Regions from separate parts of the Klebsiella electrica genome, predicted to be linked through region 2. Evidence: predicted binding sites of a transcription regulator. Region 2 holds the regulator's gene; each other region holds the start of a gene.

Region 1 (4,914 bases), on a different replicon from region 2:
CCCCTGGTGCTTCCTCGCTCACTCGCGGGCTTCGCCCTGTCGTTCGGCTGCGGCGAGCACTGCTGGCTCTCTCTGAAAGGCAAAATTTAACCGATCCTCGCAACGGGGATATCTCTCCAGCGAGTGGTGTACGCAGGGGAGAGCATATCGCGTTTCATTTGCCAGGATGGCGCAATTCCTCTACCGGCAAACCATACTTTACCCAGCCCTGAGTTGTTGATCCCGTCCAGAACCCTCATCAGCTCAGCACTGTGAGGGCGTGGCGGGCGTTCGTCAAACAGCTGCAGCTGCGAAACGCCGGAGCCGGTGAAGTCATTCAGCATAACTCCGGCTTTGGCATACCGGTGCCCATCCCTCCAGATACGCTCCAGAGCCATTGTGGCGGCTGCAATGATGTCCCTGGTGTCCTGAGTGGGTGTAAGCAGTTTTTCCGTAGCCACGTTGCCGTAGTAAGGCTCTTTAATGGCGAACGGAGACGTTTTGATGAAAACGGAAATATGCCGGCAATACTGGTGCTCTTTACGCAGTTTTTCAGAGGCCCGCTCTGCGTGCTGACAGATAGCCTGACGGAGTGACTCGTACTCCGTGATCTTCACGCCAAAACTGCGGCTGCAGACAATTTGCTGTTTCGTCGGAGGGGCTTCCTCAAGCGAAAGGCAGCTTTCCCCGTTCAGTTCCCGTACCGTTCGCTCAAGGACCACAGAAAAATTTTTGCGGATGAAGGCCGGGTTCGTCAGAGCCAGATCGAGCGCGGTTTTTATGCCCAGCACATTTAGCTTGCGTGCAATACGGTTACCCACCCCCCAGATTTCTTCAACCGGCTGCAGTGAAAGCAGTTTCCGCGTCCTTTGCGGATTTCCCCTGGTCAGCGCGAGTACGCCACGAAACTGTTTCCACTCTTTTGAGGCCCACTGGGCTGATTTTGCGAGGGTTTTCGTTGGTCCGGCGCCCACGCCAATGGTCAGGCGGGTACAGTCATACACGTGCTGACGCAGCTGCCGGCCGAAGTCCTCAAGCCCCATACAGTGCTCCACGCCGGTCAGGTCGAGGAACATCTCATCAATGGAATACTGTTCCACCCTGGGGGCCAGTTCCTCCAGGCAGTTCATCACGCGCGCCGACATCGAGGCGTAAAGTTCATAATTACTTGAAAACGCATATATTTTTTCCGGGTACCTTTCGTTTTTTATCTGAAACCACGGAGTTCCCATTTTGATCCAGGGCTTCGCCTCGGCACTGCGAGCGATTACGTTCCCGTCGTTGTTGCTCAGGACGACTATCGGCTTTCCTTTCAAATCCGGGCGGAAAACACGTTCACAGCTGGCATAGAAGCTGTTCACATCGGCCAGGGCAAACATCAGTACATCTCCCTCGGGCGGTGGATGATATGCGTGACAACGCCAAAGATATCCAGCTCGTCGGGATCAGGATAAATCGGCGACCAGGAGGCATTCATGGGCTGCAGCGTCAGTCGCGGCGTCAGCAGAAGCCGTTTCACCGTAAACTCCCCCTGTACGCTGGCGACAACGATATCGCCGTGCCGCGGCTTTTCAGCACTGTCCACAACCAGCAGATCGCCATTGTACAGACTGCCGTCGGCCATGCTGTCTCCGCTGGCACGCAGGTAGTACGTCGCGCTCGGATGCCGTATGCAGTAATCATGGAGATCCAGATCGGACTCGACATAGTCAGCAGCTGGGCTGGGAAAACCGCAGCTGGCCAGATCGGCAAACAATGGATGGGCCTGTGGCGGGAGTTCTTTCCCGGTGCTGAAAAGTTGTAGCTTCATCTTTCCTCCTGACACTCTAATTTTACTGGTTATGCATACAGTGTGCGCCGGGAGACCGGTAGAGATCAAGGGGTGAAAGTCCCCGACCATTGAAGGACCAGCAATCCACAAGGTCCCCGAGTCATGCGTTGCATACCGCGAGGTATGGGGCGAAGCGTTGACAGGGGTGTTGACAGGCCAGCCATTGAGCCACGAAATGTATATTAAATTACCGGGTGCCGACGTTGTACTGTTAACGGAAGGCAACATCATAGGGTGCGATACTGCGAGTGCCACATGGACCCGGCGGGGTCTGAGACCCTGGCATGTCAATACGATCTCTACGCGGGAACCGGGAGATCTCCCCTCTGACCATCTGCCAGTGTCGGAGACGGCCCGCACCGGGAAGACGAGGAGTCATAGCCGGTGATGTACGGAGAGGAGAAGTCGGACTCGCTCATAGTAGCGGCGAAGCAGGCGAACAACCCGCAAGGAGCGGAGTCAGTGGAGCGAAGGAGCGGGGCCAAGGGGAACGCGGAACAGCCACACATGCGCCGGACACAGAGCCGGGAAAGCATGTCACAGAGGCTGTCACGCGTGCGGGAAGCTGCGAAGCAGCGGAAGAAAGAACGGTTTACAGCATTGTTCCACCTGCTGACAGTCGAAGCACTGGAAGCCGCATTCCTCTCCCTGAGCAGGAAAGCGGCCGCCGGAGTGGATGGCATCAGGTGGATGGACTACGCCGGAAACATGAAGAACAACATAACAGATCTGCACCGGAGGCTACATCAGGGCAGCTACAGGGCGCAGCCCGGCAGGCGTCACTACATCCCAAAAGCGGATGGAAAACAACGCCCGCTCGGCATCGCCTCGCTGGAGGACAAGATCGTCCAGTATGCGCTGGTGAAAATCCTGAACGCAGTCTATGAAAACGACTTTATGGGGTTCTCATACGGGTTCAGACCCGGGCGAAGCCAGCACGATGCACTGGACGCACTGGCCACAGGGCTGGTACGCACTAACGTAAACTGGGTACTGGATGCCGACATCAGTCAGTTCTTCGACAGGGTGAGCCACGAATGGCTGATCAGGTTCACAGAGCATCGGATCGGCGACCGGAGCGTAATCAGGCTCATACGTAAGTGGCTCACAGCCGGGACGTTGGAGGAGGGTCAATGGCGAGCAACGGAGGAAGGCACCCCACAGGGTGCGGTCATCTCACCGCTGCTGGCAAACATATACCTCCACTACGTCTTCGATCTGTGGGCGCATCAGTGGCGACGTCGCTATGCCACAGGCAATGTGGTAATGGTCAGATACGCCGATGACATCGTCATCGGGTTCGACAAACGATACGATGCCCGGCGCTTCCGTATAGCCATGCAGCGCAGACTGAGGGAGTTCGGACTCACGGTTCACCCGGAGAAAACCCGTCTGATGGAGTTCGGCCGCTTCGCTGCCGAAAACCGTGCCATCAGGGGAAAAGGCAAACCAGAAACGTTCAACTTCCTCGGGTTCACGCACATCAGCGGGAAAGATCGCAACGGCAGGTTCATGCTGATACGAAAGACCCGCCGGGATCGGATGACGGCAACTCTGAAAGCCATCAAAGACGGTCTGCGAAGGCGCTGGCATTACTCAATCCCCGAACAGGGAAAATGGCTCAGGAGAGTGGTTCAGGGATACCTGAACTATCACTCGGTACCGGGCAACTTCCCCACCATGCAGAAGTTCAGGACACACGTAACAAACCTCTGGCGCCGGGCGCTCAGGCGCAGGAGCCAGAAGGATGATACGACCTGGACGAAAGCAAACAAACTGGCAGCCGCATGGCTACCAGGGGTTCGGGTTCTTCATCCATGGCCTGTGGAGCGGTTCACCGCCAGACACCCGAGGCAGGAGCCCGGTGCGTAAATCGCGCACGCCGGGATCTGTGCGGGGGGTATCCGGTAACGGGTATCCCTACCGCGACATATTTAACAGCGTGACGATAATCCAGATCGCCTGCCTTAAGAACATTTTGAGTAAATAAAGGTGTTCAAAATGCTTATATTAATCATTTTGATATTTTTATATTGCTCATATTGAGAAATGTTACTTTGTTTTTTTCATTTTGCTCTTATAATTGGTATCAAATTGAGTGTAACTAACGGAGCATATTGATGAATATTTACTGCGATGATGGTTCAACTAATGTTAAGCTGGCATGGTTTGAAGGCGATGAGCTTCAGACCCGGGTTTCTGCGAACTCCTTCCGGCATGGCTGGAAAGTGGCGGAATTCAGTGCGGCAACGTTCAACTATCAGGTGGGGACGCTGAAATACACCTGGGACAGCGTCAGTCGGGATGCCATCCCGACAACAAACGTGGAATATCAGTACGGTGATCTCAACCTGCTGGCCGTGCATCATGCGCTGCTGAACAGCGGACTGGAGCCGCAGCCGGTGAGCCTGACCGTGACGCTGCCCCTGAGTGAGTATTACGACGGGGACTGCCAGCGGAACGAGGAGAACATACGACGCAAACGGGAAAACCTGATGCGTGAGCTGGTTCTGAATAAGGGCAGGGCATTTACCGTAACGGACGTGAAGGTGATGCCGGAATCACTACCGGCAGCGTTCTCCCGTCTCGCGGAGCTGAAACCCGGCCCCGCTGAGACCACCCTGATTATCGATCTCGGTGGTACCACGCTCGATGCCGGTGTGATTGTCGGCCAGTTTGATGATATCAGTGCGGTGCACGGTAATCCGTCTGTCGGCGTGTCACAGGTCACCCGCGCAGCTGCAGGCGCGCTGCGTGCGGCAGACAGCGAAACCAGCGCCCTCATCGCTGACACTGTCATCCGCAACCGCAATGATCGTCAGTATCTGCAGCGTGTGATCAACGATGCCGGTAAAATCGACGAGGTTCGGAACAAAATAACAGAGGCGATCACTTCCCTGGGGGCGCGTGTCACCAGTGAGCTGACGGCCTTCAGGAACGTTAACCGGGTATTCCTGGTCGGGGGAGGGGCTTCCCTCATAGAAGAAGCTATCCGTCAGGCCTGGCCTCTGGCTCCTGACCGTATCGAGGTTATAGGCGATCCGCAGATGGCGCTGGCCAGGGAGATTGCCCTTTACAATAAAGAGGACTAAACGTGCCGGACG
Region 2 (4,914 bases):
AAACCGGCGGCGAGAAACGGACAAAGCTGTCACGTCCCAGCCACAGCACAGCGAAGAACTTCTGGATGCCATTCAGCATGCGCAGCGGCGGGTTAACTTCGCCTTTTTCACGCCCCGGCGCACGACCAAACATCACCGACACCGGCACCATTTGCACATCCAGGTCGGGGTGGTTGCGGTGCAGATCCAGGTAGTCGTGGAACAGCTTTATCGACTCTTCTTTCGGCGCGTAGTAGGTAAAGACGCGCGGACCGCCGTGGATAAATACGTAGCGCGGCAGCAGCGCGCCGTCGATTTCCAGCGGTTCAAGCGGATCGGGTAAATCGTGCTCCAGGCACTGGGCGCGCAGGGTCAGCAGGTCCGCCTTTGAATTATAAGGCAGGACGTACATGATAGGACGCGAGGTATCCAGCCCTAATTCCTGAGCAGGTTCTGCGGGAATAGACTTGCTTTTTACCAGCACCCGTAATGGTAAATTCAGTAATTTATAGTAAATTCGTTGCCAGCCGGACATAAACGATGTGAAGCCTCTGGTTAATCATGCAAATGCGCGGCAAGAATAACAGAAAGTGCGCAAAATTTCCGTTGCCACGCGGCAAACGCGTACACTCATTGACGTCATTTACATAAAAGGTTCTTTTAATGGCCAATAATACCACTGGGTTAACCCGAATCATTAAAGCGGCAGGTTATTCCTGGAAAGGGTTCCGTGCGGCATGGATAAATGAGGCCGCATTTCGGCAAGAAGGCGTCGCCGCCATTGTTGCCGTGGCGATCGCCTTCTGGCTGGACGTGGACGCCGTCACGCGTGTGCTGCTGATAGGCTCGGTCCTGATAGTGATGATAGTCGAAATTCTTAATAGCGCGATTGAGGCGGTGGTGGACCGTATTGGCCCGGAACATCATGAGCTGTCCGGTCGGGCGAAAGATATGGGCTCCGCGGCGGTGCTGCTGGCCATCGTGATCGCGCTTACCACCTGGTGCCTCTTACTATGGGCCCGCTACCACTAAGCGGCCATTTTGCGAGATGTCCCGCTTCGCTATGTCTTCCCGGCGAGCGGGCGACCCCGATAGGCTTTTGCCCGGACGGCGGCAAGCCCCCGTGGCGCAGTGAGCTATCGGGGACACAAAATGGAAAGAATCTCCTGATTTTTGTGTGAAATTTGATTCCAAAATCACCGTTAGCTGTATATACTCACAGCATAACTGTATATACACCCAGGGGGCGGGATGAAAGCGTTAACGACCAGGCAGCAAGAGGTGTTTGATCTCATTCGGGATCACATCAGCCAGACGGGCATGCCGCCGACGCGTGCGGAAATTGCTCAGCGCTTGGGGTTCCGTTCTCCAAACGCGGCGGAAGAACACCTGAAAGCGCTGGCGCGTAAGGGCGCGATCGAGATTATCTCCGGCGCCTCCCGGGGGATTCGCCTGCTGACGGAAGAAGAACCTGGCCTGCCGTTGATTGGCCGCGTGGCGGCCGGTGAGCCGCTGCTGGCCCAGCAGCATATCGAAGGCCACTTCCAGGTCGATCCGGCGATGTTCAAACCGAACGCTGACTTTTTGCTGCGGGTTAGCGGCATGTCAATGAAAGATATCGGGATTCTCGATGGCGATCTGCTGGCGGTCCATAAAACTCAGGATGTACGCAACGGTCAGGTTGTTGTGGCGCGCATTGACGAAGAGGTGACCGTTAAGCGTCTTAAAAAACAGGGTAACATCGTCGAACTCCTGCCAGAAAACAGCGAATTTTCCCCTATCGTGGTGAATCTACGCGAGCAAAACTTCACTATCGAAGGGCTGGCCGTTGGCGTGATTCGCAACGGTGAGTGGCTGTAACGCTTTCCCCACGCAGCATCGTCTGATGCATGATGCTGCGCAGTCTCCTTCCGCTCAGGCGCTTTCTCATGTTCTTTAACGCCGCTGATAAGGCCCTGTGGCGCCTGGCGCTACCCATGATTTTCTCCAATATCACCGTTCCGCTGCTGGGACTGGTGGATACTGCCGTGATTGGCCATCTCGACAGCCCGGTTTACCTCGGCGGTGTCGCGGTCGGCGCGACGGCCACCAGCTTTCTCTTCATGCTGCTGCTTTTCCTGCGGATGAGCACCACCGGGCTGACGGCGCAGGCCTTTGGCGCAAAAGATCCTCTGCGCCTGGCGCGGGCGCTGGTGCAGCCGCTGGGGCTGGCAACAGGCGCCGGCCTGCTGATTGTACTTTTCCGTACCCCGCTTATCGATCTGGCGTTGCATATTGTTGGCGGCAATGACGCGGTGCTGGAGCAGGCGCGGCGCTTTCTCGACATCCGCTGGCTGAGCGCGCCGGCATCGCTGGCAAACCTGGTGCTGCTCGGTTGGCTGTTGGGCGTGCAGTATGCCCGGGCGCCGGTGATTTTGCTGATCGTCGGCAATCTGCTGAATATCGTACTCGACCTGTGGCTGGTGATGGGCCTGCAGATGAACGTGCAGGGCGCTGCGCTGGCGACGGTGAGCGCCGAATATGTCACCTTGATCATCGGGCTGCTGATGGCAAGGCGCGTGCTGGCGCTGCGCGGCGTGTCATTTGCCCTGCTCCGGCACGCGTGGCGCGGCGACCTGCGCCGCTTGCTGGCGCTCAATCGCGACATCATGCTGCGCTCTCTGCTGCTCCAGCTCTGCTTTGGCGCGGTGACCGTCTTCGGCGCCCGCCTTGGCGGTGAGGTAGTCGCCGTCAACGCGCTCCTGATGACTATGCTGACCTTCACCGCCTATGCCCTGGATGGTTTCGCTTATGCCGTGGAAGCGCACTCCGGACAGGCGTACGGCGCGCGTGACGGTAGCCAGTTGCTTGATGTCTGGCGGGCGGCCTGCCGTCAGTCGGGAATGGTGGCGCTGGCTTTTGCGGCGACCTATGCCGTGGCGGGACAGCAGATTATCGCCCTGTTGACCTCGCTGCCCTCGCTTCAACTGCTTGCCGATCGCTACCTGATCTGGCAGATCGTGCTGCCGGTGATTGGCGTGTGGTGTTATTTGCTGGATGGCATGTTCATCGGTGCGACGCGCGGGGCTGAGATGCGCAACAGCATGGCGGTGGCGGCGGCGGGGTTCGCCCTGACGCTGTTGACGCTGCCGGTCCTCGGCAACCATGCGCTATGGCTGGCACTGGCGGTGTTTCTCGCGTTGCGCGGTCTGTCGCTGGCGGTCATCTGGCGGCGACACTGGCAGCGCGGCACCTGGTTTTCGTAGCGATTTTTGATGTGTAATTGGTTAAAGATTCCGAATAATAAATTCAACTCAGAATTCTTATCTATAGTTAATACTATGTCCGGCACACAGCGGGCTGTTAACTCACCGAACGATGAGGATTGAATTATGAACAAAGACGAAATCGGCGGTAACTGGAAACAGTTGAAAGGTAAAGCAAAAGAAAAATGGGGCAAGCTGACTGATGACGATATGACCGTCATTGAGGGCAAGCGTGACCAGCTGGTCGGTAAAATCCAGGAACGCTATGGGTACGCCAAAGAGCAGGCGGAGAAAGAAGTGGCTGACTGGGAGCGAAAAAACGATCGCCGCGGGTAGCGGCGAGTGTTAACGATTAACCCTTGGTTATTGCCTGCCCGATGGTACATGGAGGTACCGGCAACCCGGATTTCCGCTGCGGCAATAGCCTCAGCGGGCTTTCTTTTTAATCTGAATCGTATGGTCGTGATGGCAGTGTCCCGGAGTGCTACAGGCTTCGACCTCGACACAATCCGCACACAGGCCGTGCGCCTCAATCACATTATGGCGTAGCGCAAAACCCATTCTCGCCGCCAGCGTATGCATAATGTCTTCAACGCCTTCGGCACACTCTTCTTTGACCACGCCGCAGCGATCGCAGATAAACATGGCTGAGCTATGGGTCGGCTGATCGAAAAGATGGCACAGCACGTAGCTGTTGGTCGATTCCACCTTGTGCACGAACCCCTGTTCCAGCAAAAACTCCAGCGCCCGGTAGACCGTCGGCGGTTTCGCCTGCGGCTCTTTCTCACGCAGCAGGTCGAGCAGGTCATAGGCGCTAATCGCCCCTTGCTGAAGGCTCATCAAACGCAACACTTCCAGGCGCTGCGGAGTCAGGCGCACGCCGCGCTGTGCGCAGAGCTTTTCAGCGTGCGCTAACATTTCTTGCGAAGTGGTCTTATTCATGAGCATCCTCTGGTTGTGTGAGTCTTAAGTTGTTACTTTATCACGATCCAGGCAAAACGCCGAGAACCGGCAGCTTGTGCTATACCTGATGCATCTCATTTTCGGGAGAAAACGATGAAACGACCTGATTGCATTCGACATTGGCGCGAACTGGAAGGTCCAGATGATGCCACTTATCCCAATAACCCGGAGCGTTTTTCCATCGGCGCGCCGCTGGCGCGGGGGTTAAGGCTCAACCGGCTGGGTATTCATCACGAACGTTTGCCCCCGGGCCGTCGAACCTCTTATCCCCATGCTGAGAGTGATGAAGAAGAGTTTATCTATGTGCTGGATGGCTACCCTGAAGTCTGGATTAACGGCTACCTGTGGAAGCTTGAGCCGGGCGACAGCGTCGGTTTTCCGGCCGGAACCGGGGTATGTCATACCTTTTTGAATAATACCGACCAGGAAGTTCGCTTGTTAGTGGTGGGGGAGTCAAACAAAAAATTTAACCGCATCTACTATCCGCTGAACCCGGAATATGCCGCCGTGCGTCAGGATCGCTGGGTCGATCATCCGCCGCAATTTTTCGGCCCGCACGACGGCAAACCGCGCCGACGCTAGCTCGTCAAGCAGAGGCAGCGCAGCCGTCGTGGTGCGCTGCCTCTGTGATTTATCTTTGTGCTATAGTAGCGCCCCTTTTTATCCGGATGCCTGTTTATTCGCCATGATGCCAGAACCAACATCTCACGCTTTTGCCGCCCATCGT
Region 3 (4,914 bases), 700 kb from region 2:
TTTAAACTGACCTTAAAAGGGCTGAAAGGCGGTCACTCCGGCGGCGAAATTCACGTCGGCCTGGGGAATGCCAACAAGCTGCTGGCCCGCTTCCTCGCAGGCCATGCGCAAGAGCTGGACCTGCGTCTGGTGGATTTCAACGGCGGCACCCTGCGTAACGCCATTCCGCGTGAAGCTTTCGCCACCGTCGCCGTCGCGGCCGACAAAGTCGATGCCCTGAAAACGCTGGTCGTCGCCTATCAGGACATCCTGAAAAACGAACTGGCGGCGAAAGAGAAAAACCTGGTGCTGCTGCTGGACTCTGTCGCCAACGACAAAGCGGCCCTGACCGCGCAATCCCGTGACGGCTTTGTGCGTCTGCTCAACGCCACGCCAAACGGCGTGATTCGTAACTCTGACGTGGCAAAAGGCGTTGTAGAGACCTCGCTGAACGTCGGCGTGGTCACCATGACTGACGACAATGTTGAGATCCACTGCCTGATTCGTTCGCTGATCGACAGCGGCAAAGACTATGTGGTCAGCATGCTGGATTCACTGGGTAAACTGGCGGGCGCGAAAACCGAAGCCAAAGGGGCATACCCAGGCTGGCAGCCGGACGCGAACTCGCCGGTGATGCATCTGGTGCGTGAAACCTATCAGCGTCTGTTCAACAAGACGCCAAACATCCAGATTATTCACGCCGGTCTGGAATGCGGTCTGTTCAAGAAGCCGTACCCGAATATGGATATGGTCTCTATCGGCCCAACCATTACCGGCCCGCACTCCCCGGATGAGCAGGTGCATATCGAAAGCGTCGGCCAGTACTGGACGCTGCTGACGGAACTGCTGAAAGCGATTCCGGCGAAGTAAGTTACGGCAATAAACGGTCCGGATAGCGGCGCATGGCGCCTTATCCGGGCTGTCTCACCTTCTCCATCCGGTAATTAATCAACGTCTCGCCGCGTACCACCACCTGCTGTTCTTCCACGACCCTGAAACCATGCCGTTCAAAACACGGTTTTGCCGTAATGCTCGCGGCTACCGTCAGGGAACCGTGCGGTATCCGGGTAAACAGTTCCTTGAGTAGCGCGCTGGCAATCCCCCGACGGCCATACTCCGGCGCCACAAACAGGAGATCGATATAGCGGTCCACGGCGGTGATAAATCCCACCGGATGCTGGTCAATCACTGCGACCCACACCACAGAATCCCTTATTTTGAGTCGCCAGCGGGCCTCGTCTACCTGCGCCCAGGCGGCTATCTGGCGGGGGGAATAATCATGGCAGGCGGTCTCTTGTACTGCGCGCAGAAAAAGGGCACACAGCGCCGTAAAGTCGTCGTCGCGATAGGGTCTGATCTTCAGCATCGTTATAATCCCAGTACCAGTTGCCGCTCCAGTTGGGGATCGAGCAGCGTCACGTGTAGCCCCACCAGCCGTACTCCACGGCCGCCCCGCCGTTCGTGCCAGGCTTTGTAGGCGGTGGAGAGCAAATCCTCTTTATTCAGGCGCGGCCAGACGTGCTCCTGAGTGGTCAGTTGAAAATCATTGAATTTCAGCTTTATCCCCTGACGGGCAATCAGCAGGTCCGGTTTGACCTTCAGCAACCGCCGCTCCAGCTCCTGATAAAGGTTCTCGATGATGCTCTCACAGGCAGACCACTCATGGATATCCTCCACCAGCGTACGTTCAACGCCAACCGATTTACGCTGTCGGGTGTTGTTGATCTCCCGCTCATCAATTCCCTGGCTACGCTCCCACAGGATACGACCAAATTTACCAAAGCGGCGAAGCAACATGGCGAGGTCGCTTTTCTGCACATCTTCGCAGGTGCGCAGCCCCATGCTTTCCAGCTTTGCGGCCGAGACTTTCCCCACGCCGGGGATCTTCGCCAGCGGCAGCGTTCGGACAAACTCCGCGACCTGATGCGGCGCAATCACAAACTGACCATTGGGTTTATTCATATCGGAGGCGATTTTCGCCAGAAATTTTACCGGCGCGATACCGGCGGAGGCGGTCAGCTGAAGCTCGTGATAAATGCTCTGGCGAATCTCTTCCGCAATCAGTGTGGCAGAGCCCTGGCAATGTACGCTATCGCTGACGTCGAGATATGCCTCATCCAGAGACAGCGGTTCAATCAATGATGTGTAGCGAGAGAAGATTTCCCGGATATGGGACGAGGCCTGTTTGTAGGCTTCAAAGCGGCCGGGCAGCAGGGTTAAATGCGGGCAAAGCTTGAGGGCCATCGCGGTTGGCATCGCGCTACGCACGCCAAATTTACGCGCCGGATAGTTGGCCGTGCTGATCACGCCCCGCTGTACCCGGCTACCGCCGATGGCAATGGGGATATCACGCAGGGCCGGATTATCCCGCATTTCCACGGCGGCAAAAAAGCAGTCCATATCGACATGGATAATTTTGCGCATACTCAGCCCTCAATAATTACTGGTTAAGTATACAGTAAAATAACAAGCAATGAGAAGTGCGGGAATGGGGCTGCGAGAAAGGCTGCCCGGCGGCACTACGTTTGCCGGGCCGACAAAACCACAGGATAACAGGCCAGGTTAGTGCAGCGTCACCCGGCGTTTTGCCCGGCGGCACTACGTTTGCCGGGCCTACAAAACCACAGGATAACAGGCCGGATTAGCGCAGCGCCTCCGGACGTTTTGCCCGGCGGCACTACGTTTGCCGGGCCTACAAAACCACAGAATAACAGGCCGGGTTAGCGCAGCGCCTCCGGACGTTTTGCCCGGCGGCACGGCGTTTGCCGGGCCTACAAAACCACAGGATAACAGGCCGTATTAGCGCAGCGCCTCCGGACGTTTTGCCCGGCGACACGGCGTTTGCCGGGCCTACAAAACCACAGGATAACAGGCCGGGTTAGCGCAGCGTCACCCGGCGTTTTGCCCGGCGGCACGGCGTTTGCCGGGCCTACAAAACCACAGGATAACAGGCCGGGTTAGCGCAGCGTCACCCGGCGTTTTGCCCGGCGGCACGGCGTTTGCCGGGCCTACAAAACCACAGGATAACAGGCCGGGTTAGCACAGCGTCACCTGGCGTTTTGCCCGGCGGCACGGCCTGTAGAAACGACAAATTCAGAGGATCCGATTTTGCTGGCGCTGCGCTTCGCGAGCCATGCGCTTTTTACGTGCGTCGCAAGGCTCCGGGCAGTCGCAGACTTTCTCAAGCCCCAGCGATGAAATGCCGCCGCAGCTGCCCTGGAGACTTTTACGCTTTATCAGATATCCCAAAGACATCCCCAGAATAACCAGCGCGAAAATGACAAAGGTTGCCACAAACACCGTCAGCATCATCAACCTCCAAAGTCATCCAGCATGATGTTGTCATCCTCAACGCCAAGATCTTTTAGCATCTTGATCACTGCGGCATTCATCACCGGTGGCCCACACATATAAAACTCGCACTCCTCCGGCGCCGGGTGATCGCGCAGGTAGTTTTCATACAGCACATGGTGAATAAAGCCGGTGTGGCCGTTCCAGTTATCTTCCGGCAGCGGGTCGGAAAGCGCCACGTGGAAGGTAAAGTTCGGATTTTCACCTGCCAGCTGCTCAAACTCATCGCCATAGAACATTTCACGCAGCGAACGCGCACCGTACCAGAAGCTGATTTTGCGCTTGCTGTGCAGCCGTTTCAGCTGATCGAAAATATGCGAACGCATAGGCGCCATCCCGGCACCGCCGCCGATAAAGACCATCTCGGCGTCAGTCTCTTTCGCGAAGAACTCGCCAAACGGCCCGGAAATCGTCACCTTATCGCCAGCTTTCAGCGACCAGATATACGAAGACATGATCCCCGGCGGCGCATCCGGCACTTTCGGCGGCGGCGTCGCGATACGCACATTGAGCATAATGATGCCCTTCTCATCCGGATAGTTCGCCATCGAATAGGCGCGCAGCGTCGGCTCTTTAACCTCGGAAACATAGCGGAAAAGGTTAAATTTATCCCAGTCCGCGCGATACTCGTCCGGCACGTCGAAGTCAGCATACGCCACCTTGTGCGACGGACACTCGATCTGGATATATCCCCCGGCGCGGAACGGCACCACTTCGCCGTCCGGCACGCGCAGCTTCAGCTCTTTGATAAACGTCGCTTTGTTATCATTGGAGATAACGTCACACTGCCATTTTTTAACGCCAAAAATCTCTTCCGGCAGCGCGATCTTCATGTTTTGCTTCACCGCGACCTGACAGGCGAGACGGCAGCCCTCTTTCGCCTCGCGCCTGGTGATATGGGAAAGTTCGGTTGGCAGAATATCACCGCCCCCCTCCTTCACCGTCACCCGGCACTGGCCGCAGGAACCGCCGCCGCCGCAGGCAGAAGAGATAAAAATTCCGTTGCTGGCCAGCGTATTCAGCAGCTTATCGCCCGCCGGGGTGCGGATCTGTTTATCCGCTTCGTTATTGATTTCAATCACCACATCGCCGGCGTTGACCAGCTTCGAACGCGCCACCAGGATCAATCCTGACAGCACCAGCACGATCAGCGTAAACATCACCACGCCAAGAATAATTTCCATATTTTCCGCCCTTATAGCTGCACACCGGAGAATGACATAAAGCCCAGCGCCATCAGACCCGTGGTAATAAAGGTGATCCCTAACCCGCGCAGACCGGCAGGCACGTTGGCATATTTCATTCTTTCCCGGATGCCCGCCAGGGCGACAATCGCCAGCGTCCAGCCGATACCGGAACCGAAGCCATAGACAATGGATTCCGGGAAGTTGTAGTCACGCTGCACCATGAAGGAGACGCCGCCAAAAATGGCGCAGTGCACGGCAATCAGCGGCAGGAAGATCCCCAGCGCGTGGTATAACGCCGGGAAATACTTATCAAGGATCATCTCGAGGATCTGCACCAGCGCAGCAATCACGCCGATAAAAGTAATAAAGTTGAGGAAACTTAAATCAACGCCCTCCG

Evidence for each region. Region 2 encodes LexA, which represses DNA repair genes until DNA is damaged. Its sites were predicted from a motif close to TNCTGTATGTACATACAGNA; they were not measured.
Region 1: umuD (translesion error-prone DNA polymerase V autoproteolytic subunit) is a predicted target of LexA. The motif match lies at 1,813-1,832, and genes of this name have one in related genera.
Region 3: dinB (DNA polymerase IV) is a predicted target of LexA. The motif match lies at 2,421-2,440, and genes of this name have one in related genera.

The regions. Positions count from the first base shown of each region.
Region 1 covers NZ_CP041250.1:78,750-83,663, reverse strand. The annotation lists gene Electrica_RS28080 (Y-family DNA polymerase) at 87-1,358, opposite strand; gene umuD (translesion error-prone DNA polymerase V autoproteolytic subunit) at 1,358-1,789, opposite strand; gene ltrA (group II intron reverse transcriptase/maturase) at 2,195-3,682, shown strand; gene parM (plasmid segregation protein ParM domain-containing protein) at 3,931-4,902, shown strand; gene Electrica_RS28055 (plasmid partitioning/stability family protein) at 4,905-4,914, shown strand, end outside.
Region 2 covers NZ_CP041247.1:4,945,531-4,950,444, reverse strand. The annotation lists gene plsB (glycerol-3-phosphate 1-O-acyltransferase PlsB) at 1-514, opposite strand, end outside; gene Electrica_RS23685 (diacylglycerol kinase) at 643-1,011, shown strand; gene lexA (transcriptional repressor LexA) at 1,231-1,839, shown strand; gene dinF (MATE family efflux transporter DinF) at 1,908-3,224, shown strand; gene Electrica_RS23670 (CsbD family protein) at 3,351-3,560, shown strand; gene zur (zinc uptake transcriptional repressor Zur) at 3,651-4,166, opposite strand; gene Electrica_RS23660 (cupin domain-containing protein) at 4,281-4,769, shown strand; gene dusA (tRNA dihydrouridine(20/20a) synthase DusA) at 4,873-4,914, shown strand, end outside.
Region 3 covers NZ_CP041247.1:4,250,246-4,255,159, forward strand. The annotation lists gene pepD (cytosol nonspecific dipeptidase) at 1-849, shown strand, start outside; gene Electrica_RS20345 (GNAT family N-acetyltransferase) at 890-1,342, opposite strand; gene dinB (DNA polymerase IV) at 1,348-2,403, opposite strand; gene nqrM ((Na+)-NQR maturation NqrM) at 3,073-3,288, opposite strand; gene nqrF (NADH:ubiquinone reductase (Na(+)-transporting) subunit F) at 3,291-4,514, opposite strand; gene nqrE (NADH:ubiquinone reductase (Na(+)-transporting) subunit E) at 4,526-4,914, opposite strand, start outside.